Regions from separate parts of the Rhodococcus sp. no. 34 genome, predicted to be linked through region 2. Evidence: riboswitches for the same ligand, from Rfam matches in the RefSeq annotation. Region 2 holds a riboswitch; the other holds the start of a gene.
The links. Region 2 has a riboswitch for S-adenosylmethionine ahead of ACYP01_RS02760 (LLM class flavin-dependent oxidoreductase). Riboswitches for the same ligand answer to the same signal wherever they lie in the genome.
Positions count from the first base shown of each region.

Region 1: another riboswitch for S-adenosylmethionine. It lies ahead of ACYP01_RS19810 (putative leader peptide); the one in region 2 lies ahead of ACYP01_RS02760 (LLM class flavin-dependent oxidoreductase).

Region 1 covers NZ_BAAILK010000041.1:515,435-518,999, reverse strand. Annotated here, with positions in the region: gene ACYP01_RS19820 (HAD-IIA family hydrolase) at 1-463, opposite strand, end outside; gene ACYP01_RS19815 (sulfite exporter TauE/SafE family protein) at 501-1,268, opposite strand; SAM riboswitch class I at 1,468-1,562, shown strand; gene ACYP01_RS19810 (putative leader peptide) at 1,570-1,647, shown strand; gene ACYP01_RS19805 (amino acid ABC transporter permease) at 1,758-2,732, shown strand; gene ACYP01_RS19800 (amino acid ABC transporter ATP-binding protein) at 2,729-3,514, shown strand; gene ACYP01_RS19795 (ABC transporter substrate-binding protein) at 3,549-3,565, shown strand, end outside.
Region 2 covers NZ_BAAILK010000012.1:404,495-408,059, reverse strand. Annotated here, with positions in the region: gene ACYP01_RS02765 (ABC transporter substrate-binding protein) at 1-1,038, shown strand, start outside; SAM riboswitch class I at 1,218-1,313, shown strand; gene ACYP01_RS02760 (LLM class flavin-dependent oxidoreductase) at 1,318-2,397, shown strand; gene ACYP01_RS02755 (NtaA/DmoA family FMN-dependent monooxygenase) at 2,427-3,565, shown strand, end outside.

The sequences.
Region 1 (3,565 bases), on a different contig from region 2:
TGGCGTCCGGGTTGGTGGCGATGAACCGCGATCCACGCTCGACCAGGCGAATGGCGGTGGTGATTGCCTCGAAGGAGTACGTTCGCGTCTCGCCGAGGACGACGTAGTCGGGGTCGCTGTCCGTCAGGACGTAACCGATGTCGTGCAGGGCAGTGGTCAGGCCCGATTCGCCGACCACGTAGGCGCTGCCGCCCGGCCGCTGGTTGGCCAGGAACGTCGCGGTTGCGAGCGCTGACGTCCAGATCGACTTCTCCGGGATGTCGAGTCCCGAATTGAGCAGGCGTGCTCGCAGGTCACGCGGGGTGCGGATGGAGTTGTTGGTGAGCACCATGTACGGGATGTCGTTCGACGCCAGCTCTGCCAGGAACGTGTCCGCTCCAGGTATCAAGTGCTCCTCGTGGACGAGAACCCCGTCCATGTCCATGAGGTAGGTCCAACCGGTCTGATCTTCTGTACTGGTCATTACTCCAGTATGTGCGGGTGGCGCCCGATGTGGGCGGTCAAGCGAGAAGGCGCCACAGTCCGATCAGGCCGACGACGACAATCGTGTAGCGCAGTGCAGTGGGGGACAGGCGCCGTCCGTAGCGGGCACCGAGAACGCCACCACCGAGTGAGCCGACGGCGATCAAACCGGCTGCTGCCCAATTGATCTGATCGAATGCCAGAGTGATGTACATCCCTGCTGCAACGATGTTGACGAGCAGCGACAGCAGGTTCTTCGCGCCGTTCATGCGCTGGAGGGTTTCCGGGAGGATGGCACCCATCACACCGATGAGAAGGATGCCCTGCGCGGCAGTGAAGTACCCGCCGTAGATGCCGACTGCAAAAGTGCCGGCGGTCAGGAGCATCAGCCTCTTGGTGGACAGCGTCGTTTCTTCGGTGGAACGCTTCTTGGCCCACGCCTGGATGCGTGGTTGGAGGAGGACGAGCGCGAGAGCGAGGACCAGCAGCACCGGAACGATGGTCTCGAACAGTTTCTCGGGTAGATGCATGAGCAACCACGAACCGAGTAGTGCCCCGGCGAGTGACGCCGGAATCTGCCACTTCAGTCGATCCCACTGTCCGGACAGCTCACGTCGGTAGCCCCAGGTACCCGAAACTCCGCCGGCGACGAGCCCGACCGCGTTGGACATGGTTGCGGTCACGGGCGGCATGCCGAAGGCGACCAGGGTGGGAAACGTGATCAGCGTTCCACTGCCGACCACGGCGTTGATCGCGCCCGCGCCGATACCGGCCAACAAGATGAAGAAAGCGTCGAGTCCACTCACTCCGCAGACGGTACGGCAGAGGAAAAGTCAGTCCGGACGGCGGTCCCGGTCTTCATTCGAACGCTCCATTCAACACGCCGAACGCGGCTGCGGACACCGTTGGAATCAATGCGATTTCAACATCGTGGACCCTTCATTTCCCTTGCAGTGCAGGGAAATACAACATTTGACGACTCGACATTTCGCGTCTAGTCTTTGCTCACCATCCAGAGCGACCGAGAGACCTGGCTCGTCGACGTCGCAGCAACCCCCCGAGTGATCGGGAGCGGGTGCTACCGCCAGGACCGATGGAAGGCATCACATGGGTACCACTTCGCACGCTGCGCACAAGCGACGTCACATCGATCTGTGCCGCACCGCTTCGTGTCACTGTCGCTGACCGAACTCTCGTCGTCTTCGCAACTCGAGCTCACCAACTCGAGGACACAGCTGCGTTCCCATTTCCCCGAAAGGTCTATTCGTGATGTCCACTCCGTCAGGTAGCGCGCCGTGAGCGCGCCCACCGATGTCCGCCCCGAAAAGTCGGTGTCCGAGTCGCAACTACCCGACTCGGAGCTTGTCGTCGCTCGCACCTGGCACCCGTTGCGCTGGGTGATCAGTGCGGTCGTGCTGGTCCTGCTTGCTCAGTTCATCCACGGGCTCGTCGTCAACCCCGGCTGGGACTGGCCGACGTTCGCGCAGTACTTCACCGCGAAATCAGTGCTCGCCGCGCTGTGGATGACGATCAAACTGACCCTGTGGGGGACGATCCTCGGATTCGGTCTCGGTGTTTTCCTGGCACTCGGTCGGTTGTCGAAAAACCCGGTCCTGCAGGTGATCGCCTGGACCTACATCTGGGCCTTCCGCTCGATTCCACTCATCGTGCAGCTGCTCTTCTGGTTCAACATCACATACCTGTACCAGACGCTTTCTCTCGGAATACCTTTCGGGCCCGAGTTCTTCACCTTCCAGGTCAGCGGTGTGATCGGCGGATTCACCGCAGCAGTCATCGGTTTGGCGCTGCACCAGGCTGCATACTCGGCCGAGATCATCCGCTCCGGAATCATCTCGGTGGATCACGGTCAGATCGAAGCTGCTCACTCGCTCGGTATTCCGCGCAGTCGCCAGTTCTTCAAGATCGTTCTCCCGCAGGCAATGCGAGCGATCCTCCCCAACGCCGCCAACGAGGTCATCGGACTCTTCAAGGGAACGTCGATCGTCTCCACCATGGCAATCGCCGAACTGTTCTACCAGGTGCAGGTCATCTTCGGCCGCAACGGACGAGTCGTGCCCCTGCTGATGGTCGCCACGATCTGGTACATCATCCTCACGACGTTGCTCTCGATCGGTCAGTACTACGTGGAGCGCCACTATGCACGAGGATCCGCCCGTGCGCTTCCGTTGACTCCGGTACAGAAGGCGCGCAAGAAGTTCGAAGAGATTCGCGATGCGCGTCTCGATATTCCGAGAGGTGCGACCCGATGACCGCAGAACTGGCCGAAGAGACGGTGTATGCCGTCGAAGCGCGCGGAATTCACAAGTCCTTCGGTGCCTTGGAAGTACTTGCCGGCGTTGATCTCCTGGTCCGCAAGGGCGAAGTGACCGTCATTCTCGGTCCGTCGGGTTCCGGTAAATCCACCTTGCTGCGAACCCTCAATCACCTCGAGAAGGTCGACCGCGGAACCGTACGGATCGACGGAGAGCTGATCGGATACCGGCGCAAGGGAAATCGACTCCACGAACTGCGTGACCGCGAGATCCTGAAACAGCGTTCGCACATCGGATTCGTGTTCCAGAACTTCAACCTGTTTCCGCACCTGACCGCGTTGGAAAACGTGGTGGAAGCGCCGCTCTCGGCCCAGAAGCGTGATCGTGACGAGGTGTACCGCGAGGCCCGCGCGCTGCTCGAGCGAGTGGGGGTAGGCGACAAGGCGGACGAGTATCCGCGCCAACTCTCCGGTGGCCAGCAACAGCGCGTCGCGATAGCGCGAGCGCTGGCACTGCGGCCGGCGGTCATTCTCTTCGACGAGCCGACGTCGGCGCTCGACCCGGAACTGGTGGGCGAGGTTCTCGAAGTCCTCGCTCAGCTGGCCCGTGACGGCGCCACCTTGGTGATCGTCACACACGAGGTCGGATTTGCTCGGGAAGTGGCGGACACTGCGGTCTTCATGGACGGCGGCGTCATCGTCGAACAGGGCCCGCCTTCGCAGGTGATCGACAATCCGGTCCACGAACGGACCAAAGCCTTTCTCTCCCGCGTCCTCTGACGCGACCCAGACTCATTCCCGGAAGGAAAAATTGATGTTCTCCACATCCCG
Region 2 (3,565 bases):
GCTCTCGGGCACGGGATGATCGTCGCCCCGAGTTCGCAGCAAGGCGACAAGTTCACCGCCGTCGGAGCCGGACCTTTCACCGAAGATGTCTTCACACCGAGCGTCGAGCGAATCTTCAAAGCCAACCCGTCCTACTACGGCGGCGCTCCCAAGCTGGACAAGTTGCGGATGGTTGCGCTCAACGGCCCGCAGGCCAATCTCGAATCATTGAACAGCGGTCAGCTCGATGTCGCCTACATTCGCGGCCTCACGTCGGCGATCAATTCTGCCAAGTCCGCTGGTTACCCCGGCTACATCGACGTGCTCAATGCCGGCAGTGCCGAGATCGTCAACAACCGTGAAGGCCGACCGGGCTCGGATGTTCGCGTTCGCCAGGCCATCGGCTACGCGCTGGACACCACGTTGATCGATCAGCGAGTGGAAAACGGTGAGGGACTGCCGGGCTCGGAGTTGTTCGGTCCGACGTCGCAATGGCATGTAGACACACCGGGTATTGCCTACGACCCCGAAAAGTCGAAGGAACTTCTGAATCAGGCAAAGGCAGACGGGTACGACGGCAGCCTCGACTACGTCGTTCTCAGTGAGCCGAAGGACCACGCGATCGGCCTCGCCGTGCAGTCACTGTTGCAGGCCGTCGGGTTCGAGGTGAACTTGATCTTGGCCAACAACGCCGGCGACATCGTGCAGAACGTCTACGTCAAGCACGATTTCGACCTCGCGCACGCGGGCATCGGAATGTACGAGTCGATTCTCGATCTCGGATTGTTCTCCACGACCAACAGCACCTCGATGGCGAATACTGCTGGATATGCGAACCCGGCGATGGATCAGCTGATCGCAGATCTACAACAGGCCAAGGACAATTCGTCGACCCTGGCGATCATCGGCAAAATTCAGACGCTGTGGAACGAGACGGTTCCATCGGCGCCGATCGGCGGGCTCACGTCGTTCTGGGCTTGGCAGAAGAACGTGCACGGTGTGGTTCCGACTGCAACCGGCATCATGCTGTTCGATCAGGCATGGATGGGCGCGAAGTAGCGTTCCAGCGCACACCGAGAGCTCCGTCCGACGCGAGTCGGGCGGGGCTCTTTCGTGTCTACGTCGGCTAGCGTTGCGCAACCCTTTCGATCAGGATGATTGTATTGAAATATGTTGTAGGTCAATATGATTCGACAAGCGTGATTTGACTTGCCCAGCGTGGCCCGCATAGATTGCATCCACCATCCAGAGTGGCTGAGAGACCTGGCTCGATGATGCCGCAGCAACCCGCTACCTAACCGCAGTGTGGGTGCTACCGCCAGGACCGATGGAGGACACATGACTGTATTTGCCGTGGGTATCGAACTGGACGGCGAGGGCACTCACCCCGCTGCCTGGCGCCGAAGCTCACACCGCCCGGACCAGCTGCTCACGGGCAAAGCGGTGCGCGATCGCGTCGCGGCTGCCGAGAATGCCGGCTTCACGTTCGCGACGTTCGACGATTCCATCCTCCCCCCGAGTGGTGACGTCGTCGGCCGCATCGATGCCGTCTCGAGGGCGTCGTACGTGGCGGCGACAACCAGCACGATCGGGCTGGTCCCCGTCGTCGGGACCACGTACGCCGAACCGTTTCATACGTCCTCGCAATTGGCGACGTTGGACTACTCCTCGCGTGGGCGTGGCGGCTGGCTTGCTGTTCCGGTCGAAGACGATGCCGCGGCGAGGGCGTGGGGGAGGGCTCCGGTAACAACGGAGTCGGCGCGTCAGCAAGAGCAGCGGGATTCGGTCACCGTTGTGACCGATCTCTGGGACTCGTGGGAGGACGACGCCGTCGTTCGTGACTATCTCAGTGGGCGTTTCCTCGAGCGTGATCGTCTGCATTACGTCAATTTCGAGGGCGACACGTTCTCGGTGAAGGGGCCGGCAATCGTTCCGCGGCCGCCTCAAGGCCAGTTGGTGGTGTTCGGCCGCTACGGCGAAATCGATCCACGCCAGCCGGATGTTGTTCTCGTTTCCGGTGATTCGGTGGAGACCATTGCACAGTCGGCTGCCAAGGCGCGCGATGAGGGCGCGTCATTGGTGTTCGCCGAGGTCGATGTGGCATTCGATACGCCGAATCTGTCTGCGGCGCAGCGGAGGACCGAGCTGAACTCGTACGGGAATGCCGTCGTCACCGGCCGACTGCTCCTGGCTGCAGATCCGGGGGAAGCGGCCGTGGTTCTGAAGGAATTGGCCGGACACCTCGACGGTGTTCATTTCCATGCTCTCGTGATCGACGAGGACCTTCCGGTGCTGGCCAAATTCGTGCTTCCGACGCTGTCCAAGGCCGGGTTGACGCGACGCCCGGTTCCGGGATCGACCCTGAGGGGCAACCTCGGTCTGCAGCGACCCGCAAATCGATTCGCCCACTCCTCCTGACTTGACTTCGCGCTAAGGATATTTCGGCCATGACTGCATCACGCTCCGCCGTACCTCGACCCGACGCTCACGTTCACTTCGGCGTCTTCTTCCAGGGGGTCAACCACACCACCATCTGGTCCGATTCCGCGAGCGGATCCCAGATCGACTTCGAGACGTTTCGGCGGTTGGTACTCACCGCCGAGCGAGGTCTGTTCGACGCCTTCTTCCTCGGTGAAGGCCTGCGGCTTCGGGAACAGAACGGCAAGATTCTCGATCTGGATATCGCCGGCCGCCCCGACGCCATTGCGCAGTTGGCCGCCCTCGCCGGTATCACCGACAAGATCGGGTTGGTCGCGACACAGAACACCACGTACAACGAACCGGCCGACCTTGCGCGTCGACTCTCCGGCCTCGACCTACTTTCCGACGGACGGGCCGGCTGGAATGCGGTGACCACCGACAACGCGTGGACGGGAGAGAACTTCCGTCGCGGTGGTTTCCTCGACCACTCCCTGCGCTACGAGCGTGCCGGGCAGTTCATCGAAACCGCGCGGGCACTGTGGGATTCGTGGGCCGACGACGCGATCTCGGATTCTCGCACGTCCGAGAACTGGTCTACTCCGGGCGCCGTCGGCGACGTGCGCAGGCAGACTTCACAGTTCGACATCTCCGTGACGCCGACGCTTCCCCGAAGCCGCCAGGGGCATCCGGTCATCTTCCAAGCGGGTGATTCCCCGAGTGGACGCGATTTCGCGGCGACGCACGCCGACGTCATCTTCTCGCGACACGGGACTCATTTCGACGGCGCGCTCGACTTCGCCGACGACATTCGGGCTCGGTTGCGTAAAGCCGGGCGACCGGAGGACGACGTCAAGATCTTGCCCAGCACGCAGATCGTGTTGGCGGAGAACGAGTCCGAAGTCGAGGAGAAGGCAAGGTGGGTCCTCGAAGGCCAGTTCACCGGTCAGACTGCCCTCTCTCTCGTCGGACTGGTGTGGGGTAAGGACCTTTCCGATCGAGACCCCGACGGTCCACTCCCCGAGGAAGATCCGGTTGCCCGCCCGGTTTCGGAGACGCGCGGTTCCGCGCGGGACGGCAACGACCCCATTGCGATCGCACGTGAATGGCGTGCTCTTGCCGAGGCAAAGAATCTGTCCCTACGTCAGGTCGCTATCGAGACCTCGCA